One region of the Anaerolactibacter massiliensis genome, then DNA from elsewhere that is predicted to be linked to it. Evidence: a T-box and tRNA genes for the amino acid it is inferred to sense, from the RefSeq annotation. Region 1 holds a T-box; the other holds one or more tRNA genes.
The links. The T-box of region 1 lies ahead of metG (methionine--tRNA ligase). A T-box ahead of a tRNA ligase gene usually reads a tRNA of that ligase, here a tRNA-Met.
Positions count from the first base shown of each region.

Region 2: it has a tRNA-Met gene. The T-box ahead of metG (methionine--tRNA ligase) is inferred to sense a tRNA for this amino acid. The anticodon was not compared.

Region 1 is NZ_OLMH01000001.1:154,474-162,189, reverse strand. Features, by position in the region: gene C7E00_RS00865 (ATP-binding cassette domain-containing protein) at 1-537, shown strand, start outside; gene C7E00_RS00860 (hypothetical protein) at 525-1,226, shown strand; gene C7E00_RS00855 (winged helix-turn-helix domain-containing protein) at 1,336-1,620, opposite strand; gene C7E00_RS00850 (hypothetical protein) at 1,623-3,089, opposite strand; gene C7E00_RS00845 (ABC transporter ATP-binding protein) at 3,082-3,966, opposite strand; gene C7E00_RS00840 (GntR family transcriptional regulator) at 3,953-4,318, opposite strand; gene metG (methionine--tRNA ligase) at 4,509-6,458, opposite strand; T-box leader at 6,500-6,707, opposite strand; gene C7E00_RS00825 (cold-shock protein) at 6,950-7,150, shown strand; gene C7E00_RS00820 (IS3 family transposase) at 7,263-7,716, shown strand, end outside.
Region 2 is NZ_OLMH01000003.1:149,533-157,248, forward strand. Features, by position in the region: gene C7E00_RS14820 (glycoside hydrolase family 30 protein) at 1-2,121, shown strand, start outside; gene C7E00_RS14825 (ROK family protein) at 2,169-3,092, shown strand; gene C7E00_RS14830 (glycoside hydrolase family 1 protein) at 3,278-4,687, opposite strand; tRNA gene C7E00_RS14835 (tRNA-Met) at 4,854-4,927, opposite strand; gene C7E00_RS14840 (ISL3 family transposase) at 5,082-6,677, shown strand; gene C7E00_RS14845 (ATP-binding protein) at 6,740-7,716, opposite strand, start outside.

The sequences.
Region 1 (7,716 bases):
CTGACTGGTCCGAACGGAAGCGGAAAGTCGGTTCTGCTCAAATGCATCTGCGGCCTTATGACTCCGGATGCTGGCAGAATCAAGATTAATGGAAAGCCTGTTCTGCGCACGGACGTCTATCAGAATAATATCGGCGTCAGTATCGAAAAGCCTTCTTTCATTGAATCATTTTCCGGATTGGAGAATCTGAAATATCTGGCAGGATTCCGCAAAAAGGTCACAAAAGAAGAGATGCTTCAGTGGATGAGGACTTTCGGAATCTATTCAGCAAGAAATATGCCGGTCGGAAAGTATTCCCTTGGAATGAAGCAGAAGCTTGCGATCATTCAGGCAATCATGGAAGAACAGCAGATTCTGCTTCTGGATGAGGTTTCCAACAGTCTTGACAGAAAATCAAAAGAATTGCTGATGAGCCTTCTGATGAAGCTGAGAGAGGAAGGAAGACTGATCCTCTACGTCAACCATGACGCAGCAGAAGTTGAAATGCTTTCTGATGAAATCTACGAAATCGAGGAGCATCATATATGCCGCATCTGAAAAAGCTGAAGTATGCATGGCTTCTGCTGTTTCCTGCGTGCAGTATTCTGTTCGGAAGGATTCTTTCAAAGGAGGTCAGGCCGCAAGCAGAAATCACAGATGATCTGACTATTTCCGAATCTCTGAATGTGCTGGGCACAGCTGATTCTCTGCTTCGCAACCCTGAAGAATATGCAGGCTTATTTGATTCTGATGGTACAGTAATACGATTTCGTCCGCTATCCTTCAGAACTGCCGGACGTTCGATTCTTCTGAAAGTTCAGGTTGAACAGATTTATGAAGGAACTCTGGATAAACAGGAAATTGAAATTGTCCAGGATTGCAGCATTTCTGATCTGAACTCTGATGGTCTTTCTCTTACCTGCAATTCGGGATGTCAGAAGCTTCTTGAAATCGGCGCAGAATATATCGGTGATATCAAAGGCAATTCGCTCAGCAGTGTCTATACTTTCACTACTGCGGATTTCAGCTGCTGGAAGATCTCTGATGCCTATCGGGAAGAACCAGCCGCACTTGAGATGGAGATTTCTTCTATTTATGACCCTGTTCTCTACCAATTTGACACTCCCGAACTGAAAGAATTTCTGCAGCAGATCTATCCGGATGAAGAACCCCAGGAAGTGGTCAGTCGGCTGAATGACGCACAGCAGGTTTCTTATAACCGGGCAATGATGCTTGCAGAATCTTAATGGATGAATAATCTCACGCAGAAAAAGCATCGGACAGACCAGTTCATATAATCTGCCCGATGCTTTTCTGCTGGCAAATCGTTTGCAGGATGATCTGCCTTCTTCCGGATCAGGGATGATACAGATACCCCTTGCCCCAGGCCATCAGGATATGTTGCGGACAATCGGGATCCTGCTCAATCTTTGCACGCAGATGACGCACATGGACATAGATCGTTCCTCTGCATGCATAGGGCTCCTGGGCAAAGACTTCGCGGTAGATCTGCTCACTGCTCACGACACAGTCCGGGTGCGCCATCAGCACCGACAGGATGCCGCACTCACTTTTCGTCAGATGCAATGCCTCGCCATCCGCATAGACAATCCGGTCTCGTTGATTCAGACGAAGATTCATATTTACTTTCCGATCAGCTCACGATATTCATCGAGCGTAAGCTCTTTCTCCATACCCGAGGAATAAGAATACTGATCGATTGACAGGGTGCCGTACTTTGCCAGTGTGCAAAGATCATCGATGGAAAGCGCATCTGCCGCATTGATGTCATAGGTCCAGCTTCCCTCATCTGTTTCAATGGAGAGCGTGCCATAGCTGGAGAACTGATTCTCCAGATCGTCTTCCTGTTCTTCCCTTCTGCCGTAAAATTCATCGATGCTTTTCTGACGCAGCTTATCTAACATTTCTGCGGCCTGTGTATCGCTGTCATCAACCTTCAGATCTATTTCCAAAGTTACGCTGCCTTCATCATCATCGTTCCACGTATAATAGGAAATCGACTGTGCATTGCTGTAATCAATCGGCCGCTCTGCCATGAAAAATCCTTTCGTCTGCCAGCCGATGCCAGCGATCGCAAATGCACTCGCCGTCAGAATCAGAAACTGGATGATCATCTTCCAGTTCGGCCGGATCGTTCTCCGATATACAAACTGCGAGACCAGGAATGCCGCAAAGATCAGGATAAACATCATGAATTCCACATCGCCTCTGAACGTGCCTGCTGCCAGGATCAGAAGACACAGTGCCGTATAAATCCGGATCACCAGCGGATATGCAAGAGTATTGTCTGAAAGCTGTTCAGCCCGCTCAAGTCTGCGGTCAAGATAATTTGCCTTCAGAAGGAGAATGGAAACCAGCAGGAACCCGATGAGGATCAGTGTCCGAGGAAGCAGGGAATCCTGCCCAAGCACATTCAGATTTACCGGCAGTGCATCTGAAATAGCACTGCTCACCAGACTGCCTGTTGTGTAGACTGGTGACAGCCAGCTGATCTTCTCCAGGTCAGGAGTGCTGAGCCCTGCCACAAGGCTCGAAAACACATTTCCTGCCGTCAGCATGATCATCACCGGCAGAAAATGATACGCTCCCAGCATGACCACTCCATCCAGTGCATTGTTGGCAACCAGATATAACCCGGTATTGAACAATAGCAGGACCGCACTTCCCAGGGCCATCTCTGCTAGTGCAATCAGATAGCCAGACAGATACAGCTCCCCGTGTGCCAGCCCGATGATCGCTGGAATAATTGTTCCAAGGAAAAAGAATCCGAAACAGACAAGGAAGGCAGCAGTCATTGACGTTACCAGCATCTCTTTCCGCGTATAAGGAAGAGCTCCGTAGACATCGCAGCTCTTCTTGGTGTGCATCCAGGTGAAGAGATAAATGGGAATGCCGAACGTCAGCAGAACGCTCATGACCATGCATGCCGTAAACGTACTGGACAGAATCGAATTCATTCCGTGATCCGGTGCATAAAGAGACGGACCTGTCATGAAGGAAGACAGCGCAATCGTCATGTAGAAGATAAAGAAGAACACCAGCGGCACCCGATGATACCGCACAAGAAATCGGAAATAGCTTTTATTCATGATGCTCTCCCTTCTTTTCCACTTCATAGATAAACAGTTCTTCAAAGCTCACCGGCAGCACATCGATCAGCACCGGCTTCAGCGCTTCGATCTTCTTCTGAACCTCACTCTGACTGCCCCGGATGACCGCCTTGACGACACGCCCTTCAATCTCCAGATGCAGCACATCCAGATCCTTGAATACATCTGCCGGCACATTGCCAGCAAAGGCAGCCTGATATTTATTGATATTCTCACGGGAAGCGATCAGGTCTCCGTACGTGAGCATCACACCATCTTCCAGAATGCCATAGCTGTCGCAGATGTCTTCCAGTTCCCGCAGATTATGCGACGAAATGATTACCGTCAGTTTCTCATCCTCCACCAGATCTGCAAGAATCTGCTTGAAATGCAGCCGGGCAATCGGCTCCAGACCATCGTAAGCCTCATCCAGCAGCAATAGCTTCGGATGCGTGCAAAGCGCAAACAGCAAGGCTGCTCTTCGCTTCATCCCTTTGGACAGGTTCAGAATCCGCATCGATGGATTCAGCCCGAAGATCTCACAGTACTTCCGGAATGACGCCTCATCGAACTGATAGAGTGAAGCATAGAAATTCTTCATCGACGTAATCGTCGCCCCGATCGGATAATAAGGCTCATCACTGACAAAGGAGATGGATTGGCGGATATTCGGATCCCGGAATGTATCATGGTCATTGAAAGAAACGGTACCTTGATCTGCTTCATAGACACCGGAGATCAGTCTCAGCAGCGTGCTTTTGCCTGCCCCGTTGACCCCGACGAGGCCAAAGACGGAACCTTCCTGTACGGCCAGATTCAATCCTTTCAGAACTTCAGTTGTTCCGAAGTTTTTATATACATTTTCAATTTTCAGCATCTGTCTTCTCCCCATATGCAGCATCTGCGCATGTCAGAATCGTCTCTTTTGCGATTCCTTCCTCTCTCCACTGTTTCATGACAGCCATTACCCGATCATCGATCATCCGTGTCTGCTTCACTTCTGCCACATAAACCCCTTTCTTCGGGATGTTATTGACATAGCCATCCTGCTCGAGCTTTGCATAAGCCTTGGCAACGGTATTAGGATTAATCCCGTTATCAATCGCCATCTGCCTCACCGATGGCAGCCGATCCCCAGGTGCCAGCACACCCGTTTCTATGAAACGCATGATCTGTGTCTCAATCTGTTCAAAGATCGGAACTTTGCTCTGAATATTCAATAAGAACATGCGGCCTCCCTTCGATCATCTGTCTTATCTGTACTATCTGATTGAACTGTACCATCTGTATTATCTGATGTCAACAGGAACAGAAAAAGCCGGATTCACAGGAATCATGACTTCCCGCAAATCCGGCTTCTTTTTTTTCGCAGATAACACCTGATCAAGTGCACTGTTCAGAAATTCTGAACAATTCGTTTTACTGAATTCTTGTGCCCGGCTCAAGACCGTTTACTTCGACGACTGCAATCTCGTCTTTGTTCTTTCCTGCCAGCAGCATTCCCTGGCTTTCTACCCCGCGGATGACTGCAGGCTTGAGGTTGGCAATCACAACGATGCTCTTGCCGATCATCTGGCCAGGCGTATAGCTTCCGGCAAGACCCGATACGATCTGACGGATATCGCCATTGCCAAGATCTACTTTCTCGATCAGCAGGGTATCAGCCTTCGGATGCTTCTCACAGGAGAGCACCTTGCCTACTCTTAAATCGAGCTTGCCGAAGTCTTCCATGGCAATTTCCGGCTTCTTTTCAGTCTCTGCCTTCAGCTTGCGCATTGCTTCCTGCTGCTTCTCTTCAATGACCGCAACCTTGGCCATGACTTCTTTCTCATCCAGTCTCCGGAAGAGAATTTCCGGAGTCGGAGTCACGGAGATCAGAGTCTCCATCCGGCCCCATTCCTGAATGGAATCATAGTCACGCTTCTGCGTATTCAGCTGATCAAGAATCTTCTCGCTTGTCTCCGGGAGATACGGTCTCAGAAGAACTGCAGAAATACGGATGGCTTCAAGCAGATTGTAGAGCACCGTAGCCAGGCGGGAAACCTTCTCGGAATCCTTAGCCAGGCTCCATGGCGTGGTTTCATCAATATACTTGTTGCTGCGATTCAGCAGCTCGAAAATCGCATCGATCGAATCAGCCACTCTGAGCTCGCTCATCTTGGCATCAACCGTCTTCACGGTTTCCATTGCTTTCTGCTTCAGTTCCTCATCCACCGGTTCAGAAACACCAGGATTCGTCACCTTGCCATTGAAATACTTGTTCTGCATGGAAATCGTGCGGTTGACGAGATTGCCCAGGTTATTAGCCAGATTGGAATTGATCCGGTCAATCATCAGCTCATAGGAAACATGACCATCCTGAGCAAACGGCATCTCATGCAGCATGATGTATCTCACCGCATCAACACCGAACAGATTTACCAGATCATCTGCATAGATGACATTTCCCTTGGACTTCGACATCTTATCCGAGCCAGTCAGCAGCCACGGATGACCGAATACCTGTTTCGGCAGCGGTTCGCCAAGTGCCATTAACATGATCGGCCAGTAGATGGTATGGAAGCGGATGATATCCTTTCCGACCAGATGCAGATCTGCCGGCCAGTACTTCTTGTAGAGCTCAGTATATGGCTCATCCGGATCATAGCCAAGACCGGTAATATAGTTGGAAAGCGCATCAATCCATACATAGATCACATGCTTCGGATCAAACGAAACCGGAATGCCCCACGTGAAGCTGGTTCTCGAAACACAGAGATCCTGCAGACCCGGCTTCAGGAAGTTGTTGATCATCTCGTTCTTGCGGCTCTCCGGCTGAATGAACTCCGGATGATCTTCAATATACTGAATCAGTCTCGGCGCATATTTGCTCATGCGGAAGAAGTATGCTTCTTCTTCCATCGGCTTGACATCAGAACCGCAGACCGGGCACTTTCCATCTGCCGTCAGCTGGCTCTTTGTATAGAATGCCTCGCACTCCTGACAGTACATTCCCTTGTACTTGCCTTTGTAGATATCACCCTGGTCATACAGCTTCTTGAAAATATGCTGCACCGACCGCTCATGATCCTCATCCGTCGTGCGGATGAACTTGTCATAAGAGAGATTCATGACATCGAACTGCTGACGGATCTCTGCAGATACTTTATCCACGAACTCTTTCGGGGATACGCCTGCCTGCTTTGCCTTCTCTTCTACTTTCTGACCATGCTCATCTGTTCCGGTCTGGAAACGGACATCATAGCCGATCTGCCGCTTGTAGCGGGCAATGGAATCTGCCAGTACGATTTCGTAGACATTTCCGATATGCGGTTTGCCGGAAGTATAGGCAATCGCAGTAGTAATGTAATAAGGTCCCTTATTCTCCATGGTTTCCACCTCCCTGGAATTTCAAAAAGAAAAACGCCCTGCGAAAGGACGCCTTGCACGCGGTACCACCTTTGTCTTGCCTGATTGCTCAGACCACTCCATGCGCGTTAACGGGCAATCCCCGGACTCTGCTCTTCACAGAATCAGCTCCAAGGCCATCTTCATCCGGATTCCTGCCGCAGATTTTCACCAGATTTCTGCTCTCTGGAAGACCTTCTTCCGGACTACTCTTCTTTTCGTCGCTTTTCGTGAAAATATTATAGTAAAGAAACGCTCCTTTGAAAAGATACGAGACGCCGAAAACCGCATAGGAATGTAATTTTTTTCACTTTCCCTCTATGAAAAAACACTTGTATGTCTTTCAAAGAAATGTTAAATTAATAACTGTATTCAAGCTCAACCAAGATTTCATGCAGAAATCGAAGTTCGATTGAAGCATGGAATTTTTGTTTAGAGGCCGAGTACAATTGAAAAGGAGATTTTTTAGAGTAATGGCTACAGGCAAGGTAAAGTGGTTCAATGCAGAGAAGGGATACGGCTTCATCACAACTGATGATGGCAAGGACGTATTCGTTCATTATTCTGCAATCCAGGGCGAAGGCTTCAAGACTCTTGATGAAGGACAGTCTGTTCAGTTCGACATCACGCAGAGCGACCGCGGCCCGCAGGCTTCCAACGTTGTGAAACTGTAAAGATAAACATCGCGCAGAAGAAGAAAAGAGACTGTGACATCATGCTAAAGTGGTCCCTGTAGAAAGGACAGCACTCTGACAGTGCTGAGGTCCTCCTGCAGGGGCCATTTTTATGGGCAGAAAATCCAGAAAACGCAATCCTAAAACTGATTATGTATTCTTCTCTCCAGAGGAAATCCAGATTCTCCAGGCTAATCCGAATGTGAAATTCATCCGGACGAATCACATCGCATTCACCTATGAGTTCAGATGCCGGATGTATGACTGGTATGTCTCTCATCACGAGATCCGCAAGTTCCTGGAGAACAATGGAATCTCCACGAAAATGATAGGGAACCAAGTGATTAAGAAACTGACTGAGAATTTCAGAAAACATGGTCACCCCACCAATGGAAATGGGCCTTCGATTTCTGTTTCTGCGCCGAAGCTTTCAGAAGAAGAAATCCAGCTGCTCATTGACACCGGAGTATTCGTCAGAGCTCGTGGCGGCATCTCTTTTTCAGATGCGTTCGTTAAAGAAGCGATAAGGAGATATCCTGGCACTGACCTTAGAACGCTTCTGAAGG
Region 2 (7,716 bases), on a different contig from region 1:
GCACTTTTCAGCAAAGAAAATGGTATTGGCATCAGTATGCTTCGGCAAACAATTGGAGCAAGTGACCATTGCGTTGCACCTTATAATTTTGCTCCTGTTTCACAGGCAGATGATCTTCCCGATTTTGATTTTTCACATGAACTCGAGACGATTTTCCCCACTGTGCAGGATGCAATTGCTGTAGAAGGGAACCGGATCAAGATAATTGCCTCTGCTTGGAGTGCACCAGGTTGGATGAAATTAAACCAGTCAGAACTTGGAATGTACCAGAATGTACGTGGAACATTACTCCCAGCAAAATATCAAGCATACGCAAATTATCTCTTAAAGTGGATCCAGAACTATGAAAATCGGGGGGTGGATATTTATGCAATCACGCCTAACAATGAACCTGATCATGCAAGCTACGATTGGCCTGCAATGCCAATGACACATACAGAAGCTCAAAATCTTGTCGCTAATTATATTTATCCAACACTTCGAAATGCAGGAATAGATTCCAAAATAATCTGTTGGGACCACAGTTATACAACTACGAACTATAAAGATGGTTCCTATCCACTTGAATATTTTGCTGACGCTGCCGCTTATCGCACTACTGATGGTTCAGCGTGGCATTGGTATGAAGGCGACGAAGAGGTAATGTCAGTCGTAAAAAAAGAATATCCAGATAAAGAATTATGGTTTACTGAAGGCTCAGGAGGAGAATGGGGTTTTCCAAAATGGAAGACTGCCTTTCTCAACCAAGCATCCAGTGTAATAAATATTAGTCGCAATTGGTGCAAATCAATTATTTATTGGAATATTGCATTAGATGAAAATGGTGGCCCCGATTATTATTATGACGTTAATCAGGGGCACGATTCAACTAACCGTGGATTAATTACTATCACCTCAGACGGAACATGGGATTACAATGTCGATTACTATACGCTTGGGCATGTCAGCAAATTTGTTGATCCAGGGGCATATCGTATTGATTCTACTAGTCTGGATAACAATATAGAAACTGTTGCATTTCAGAACCCTGATAATTCTATTATTTTGGTAACGGCAAATCTTTTATCTGAGGATCAATCAGTTAAAATTTGCTGGGGAAACCAAATGTTCAATTACAATCTGCCTTCAGAATCAATGCTTACGTTCAAATGGTCTGGCACTCAGAGTGATGGACATGCTACACCAATTTGGTTCAACAATTTTGAAAATAATGACAATTATTCAGCTGGGAATAATGCTATTGTTTCATCCATAGAAAGTACTGCAAATTTCGGAGGAACAAAAGGAATTAAACTAGTTACATCGGCAAATGGTGAGCCTGGAACTGACAGCCAATGTGCAGTGATTCTCCCATCTTCCAATAATCCAGTGGATGCATCACGTTATCAGTATTTGACTTTTTCTGTAAAGGATGAAGTGAATCCGACCAATTGTACAGTCAAAGTAACTTTCATAGATGCAAATGGAAATGTCTCTACTGCATGGAGCCATGAGAAAACTGTTTATGATAACTGGACTAGAATCTGGGTTCCTATCGGAGGAAGTGAAGGATTTAATCGAACTGCAATAGCTGAAATTAGAATAGGTTTTTATTGGCAAGGAGAATATGACATCGATGATCTTGCCTTCTGTTTCTCCTATAATGATGGCTTACCTTCATTCAATGATGGGAATCTGGCTATCAATCCTAGTTTTGAAGATGATGGAAGCAAGGTAAGAAATCCAAAAGGATGGAATTTTGAAGGAGCAAATCCAGAGGCAACCTATCTTGAAAAAAACGACCATTCGCCTTCGGGAAGATTTCATGTTGTCCATTATTCAGCAGACGCACACGATTGCTATACATGGCAAACAATCTATAATCTTGAGAACGGTACTTATGTACTACAAGCTTCTGTTGAGTCAGGAGGAGGACAGACACAAAACAAGATAATTGCAACTGATTTTGGGGGAAGTGAAGAAATGAATGTCGCAATTCCAGTCACTTCAACTTGGACACAAGTAGAAATTACTGGAATCAACGTCACAAACAATAAATGCACGATAGCCTTTTATACCCAAGGAAATGCCGGGGACTGGAGTTGCGCGGATAATTTCATTCTTAAAAAAGTGAGTAATTAAGCGTTCTCTGGATCCACAGAAACTATTGATTAGGAGGCAATAGCAAAATGAGCTACCTGGCATTGGATATTGGAGGGTCATCCATAAAATATGGACTCATAGATACCGATGGAAACATTCTTTCCAGCGGAGAAAGCGCTACTGATACATCCTCACTGAATGGCTTTCTGTTAGCAATACAGAAGGTGAAAAATACTTTTCATCATTCATATGCCGGAGTGGCGGTTTCGATGCCCGGAAAAATTGATATGAATCACGGTATTGCTGAGACTGGCGGAAATTATAAGTTTATCCATAATCTTCCATTAAAAGATTTGCTGGAAAACATTTTTGGTCAAAGAGTAGTAATTGCAAATGATGGAAAATGCGCTGCCGCTGCGGAAGCATGGAAAGGTAACCTTGCTGGAATAGAAAACGGTGCCATCATTGTTATTGGATCCGGAATCGGAGGAGGACTAATATTAAATAACCAGCTATATTTTGGGACAGACTCTGCTGCAGGAGAATTTTCTTGGCTTCCTGTTTCTTATTCTAAGATATGGCATGATACCTTGCAGGACGACATGAGAGATCAAAGAAGTGTAATTTGGTCAGATCTCTGTTCAACAAGTGCGTTACTAAAAAATTATGCAAATGCAATTAAAGCTGATCCTTCTTCTATAGATGGATATCGATTTTTTCGTGATTATAAAGAAGGCAATGAAGACGCAATTTGCTTATTCAGAGAATTTTCCAAGAATATGGCCAGCGGCATCTTCTCAATTCAGGCAATTCTAGATCTAAATAGATATGTTATTGGTGGAGGAATTAGCAAAGAACCGCTCGTAACAGAGTCAATACGAAATGCAGTTGATGAATTATTCGTTTTAACAGAAAAAGCCCCTTGCAAAAAGCCAGAAATTCTAATATCAAAATACCATAACGATGCTAATTTAATTGGGGCATTATATTTCTACTTGCATCAAAGGTAATCAACAAACCTGTCGTATGGATAGTTAAGCAATGTATTTCTTTCTACGCTAGATAATCTGCCAAGAAGACACACTATAAGAATAAGTGATGACGTAAGTGAAGAATTAATTTGCAAAAGTTCATAATATCTCAGAAAAAACATTCCATATCACAAAAAGCGAAATCTAATTTTCGCTTTTTGTATTTATAATATCTCCCCATTAGAAGCAATGACCTGCTTGTACCAGTAGAAAGAGTCCTTACGATATCGTTTCATTGTTTTCAGATCAAAATCATCACGATCAACATAGATAAAACCATACCTCTTACGCATTCCTTCATGCGTTGAGATCAGATCAATTGCACTCCACGGACAGTATCCAATCATTTCGACACCATCAGTAATTGCAAGGCGCATCTGAATAATATGCTTTCGCAGATAATCGATTCGATAGGAATCATGAACTTCTCCTGTTTCCGTCAGTTTGTCATATGCGCCTAACCCATTTTCGGTGATAATAATCGGGAGACGATAGCGAGAATAAACCTCTCTTAGGGTATTTCGAAAACCGACAGGGTCAATTTCCCAATTGAATTCAGTTCTTGAGAGATACGGATTATTTACAGTTTTATACATTCCCGGAACAGTTCCTCCGGACTGCTGATCAGACGTTCCATTGAAATCATTCAGATCTGCTGCTGCAACAGTTGACGTTGAATAGTAATTAAAACCGATAAAATCAGGGCGACCATTTGTCAAAGTCTCTTCATCACCATCTCGGAATTCTGGAATCGCATTATTTTCTTTAAGGTAGGACCAGACAAGATTGTTGTATTTACCATTTACCGCCATATCAAGATATAACCAATTGCGGATGGCATTGAAATTCTGCGCTGCAGTAATATCTTCAGGTTTGCAAGAAGCAGGGTATACAAGTGAGATATTCGGAGCGGGACCAATTTTGGAATTCGGAAGCATCTTATGACAGAGTTCCATTACTTTTGCCTGAGCAACAAGCATATGGTGATTCTGCTGATATACTTCCTTAAGTACATTTTTTGTACCTGCAGGAATGTTTAAGGTCCCGATTGTTGCCCCCACCAGCGTAAGCATATTCTGCTCATTGATCGTGAGCCAGTATTTTACTCTATCCCCGAAATAATCAAATAGAACTTTTGCATAATTGACAAACCAATCTACAGAATCACGATTTGACCATCCTCCACGTTTTTCAAGTACAGCAGGCATATCAAAGTGGTACATGGTAACTAAAGGGATAATGTGATTTTTTAGACATTCATTAATAAGATTGCTGTAGTATTCAATCCCTTTCGGATTGATCTCGCCAGTTCCTTCTGGAAGGATACGGCTCCATGCTATTGAGAAGCGATAAACTCTGAATCCCATTTCAGCCATCAGAGCAACATCTTCTTTATAATGATGATACTGATCAGAGCAAACTGTTAAGTCGGATGTTCCTTCTGGGACTTTTTTTACATCCTGGCAGGATGGACCTTTACCATCTACCAGTGATGCTCCTTCAACTTGATAAGCAGATGTAGAAGCTCCCCAAAGAAATTTTGAAGGAAAAGGGCTCAATTTTCTTTCTTCCATATTGACCTCCATTATTCTTATTATTAATTTAATTTTTCTTAGCAATCATTCGTTTGTTTCATCAACTAAAGCATACCAAAAAATTTCCAAGTTAAGGGGGATATTACAAAATTTTCAACGACGTTTCGTGAATATTCTTACTTTGAATTACTTTTTCAGATTAAAGTGGAAGCAAAGGGACTCGAACCCCTGACAGGTCGGTTATGGGCCAACTGCTCTGACCAGCTGAGCTATGTTTCCAAGCTGATTATATCACCGGAGATTCTATCTCTGAAAGATCGGTCAATTTCTTTATATCTCTACGCGTTTCATGAATGGCGAAACGTATCAGCGTGATCGGATTGAAATGCATGTCAGGCCTTATCAGAGAATGAGATGCAGGTGCCCGAAATGCATGGAGAAGCGGCCTGTCTATGATCATAAGTCAAAGACTGAAGTCAGCTGGAGAGCCAGCTCCATCAATGGTGTTCCGGTGAAGCTCCTCTATTCTCCGGCAAGGATCTGCTGCCCTGAACATGGAATCCTGACGGAATACATTCCCTGGCAGGATGGAAATTCACGGTTCACGGAGAGTTTCAATAACGATGTCGCTTTTCTGGCCCTGACGATTCCTAAGACGGTCTGTGCACAGTATATGGGCATCGACTGGAAGACAGTAGGGAACTCTGTTAAAGCAGCGCATGATCGGCTGGAACCAGATGTTTCTGTCCGCCTGCGAGGAATCAAGCGGTTCTGTGTCGATGAGACTTCATATCGCAAGGGACATAAATACATCACGGTTGTGTATGACCTGGATCAGAACCGGGTTGCCTGGGTTCATGAGGGACATGGCAAAGAAGTTTTCACCAAGTTCTGCCTTTCGCTGACGCAAGAAGAGAGAAAAGTGGTTGAAGTGGTGGCCGGAGACGGCGCCAGGTGGATCGATGAATGCACTTCAGAGTACTTCGTCAATGCCCGAAGGTGCACGGACTTCTTTCACGTCGTGTCCTGGGCTGACGATACCCTGGACCAAGTTAAAAATCGTGCCAGAAGACAGGCAGAACGCGATGTGGACCAGATGAAGAAGAATCTGCATGAAGAGAAAGAAGAGCGCCGGAAAACAATCCTGGAAACCGAGAAGAAGCTCAGTGAGGCCCGCAGTGAGCTGAACTCTCTGCCTAGAAAAGGCAGACCAAGCAATCGGAGACGTGAACTCGAGAAGTATATTGAAGAGCAGGAAGAACAGCTGCAGGAGCTCAGAGAGGCTCCTCATGCGGTGATTAAGGTGAGTGAAGAGGAATACCTTGCGGCAAAGAAAGAGCTTGAATCCATGCCAAAGAAAGGCAGACACAGCAGACGCAGAACTGAGCTTCTTACGATCATCAGGATCTACGAGCATAACAGCGGCATGACTGACAGAAATATTGATCTTTCTGCTGCTCATCAGAAGACTCTGGATGACCTGCAGAAGAAGGCGGATCAGTTGAAAGATACCAAGTACGCACTTGGCATGAATCCAGAGAACCTGAGCAGTAAGATGCGCGACAAGCTGTCTTTACTGGAAGCTGGCCATCCAGACGTATACCATGCCTACCAGCTGAAGGAACAGCTCAGATCCATTCTTCACATGAAGAATCCGGATTTAGCAGGCCTAGAGCTTGATCAATGGCTTGAGAGAGTCAAAGACTGCGGGATTCCGGAATTCATTAAGCTTGGAGAGAAGATCGCCAGGCACAGGAAGAACATCCTGAATGCAGTAGAGCTGCAGGTAAACAGTTCAAAGAGTGAAGCAACAAACACGACGATCAAGTCAATGATTTCTGTCGCCAGAGGTTTCCGGAACCTGAGCAACCTCTTCGCGTTAGTATATCTGCGGTGTTCTGCAATCACAGTACCGCTGAAAAACCGATATCAGCCATCAGCAGAGAAACAGCAAGAGCTAAGAGAGATCGCGAATCAGCGCAAGAAAGCCAGAGAGGAAGCTAAGCGCAGCACCATACTTCCATGTTGAAATCCGGGATAGTTTACCCACGCCGGATCATGAAGAGCCGATAAAGGTAGCGATCCGGCTTCTCAGAGCGTCAGAAATGGCACAAGAAAAAACGGTCTCAGTTTCAGCATTTCCGCATTGCCGATATCTTTCTGTGATATCAGATATCGATCTGCAATAAAATGTGAATATTTCTTACAAAAAGCATCAATTGAAGAATGATTTTTTATACTGGCAGATTTTACTTCAAACGGGATTATTTTAATCCCCGCGGAAATAAGAAAATCGATTTCGTAATATCCACGTCCTTTCTCTTTTTTCCATGTATGGTAATAAAGATCGTAGCCGCGTGCCGTAAGCATCTGAGCCATAACATTTTCATACAGATAGCCTAGATCAGTATCTATTTTGTCACTCAGCAATTTAATATAAATATCACTGCTTACGCCATGGCCTCCATCAAAAAGAAGCGCTGTAAACAAACCAGTGTCTGAAAGATAAAGTTTAAAACAATCCTGATCCTTTGATAAAGTGAGAGATTCACCAGGGTTATCCGCATGCCAGCACGGAAGAACTGTTTTAGAATCAATCAGGTCAAATATTCTTTCCGAATCTCTATTTGTCTTCTGTTTTCCTGTAGCAGATGTAATTACAAAACGCTTTTTCTTTAAAGCCAGCTGAGAAGGAATACTTCTATACATCGCAGACATCCTGCCTGACGGGTCAATTTTCTTGATGTCATCTTCGTACAGACGAATAATTTCTCTCTTTACCCTGTCAACAACTTCCATATTTTTGGCATTTAAATATGCTTCGACAGCCTGCGGCATTCCGCCTACAGCCATATATACATGGAAATCCCGCATCAGTTTTCGATTGGTACTATCACCAATTGGCTTTTTCATTCCTGCCATTTGTCTCAGAACATCTGCAGTTCTTCCTTCGGCCCACATAAATTCTTCATAGTCCATCGGATAAACATTGATCTTCATCTCTTCTGAAGGAAGAAGGATATCTTTCACATTTTTTCGGATTGAAATCAAAGAGCCAGTTTCGATGT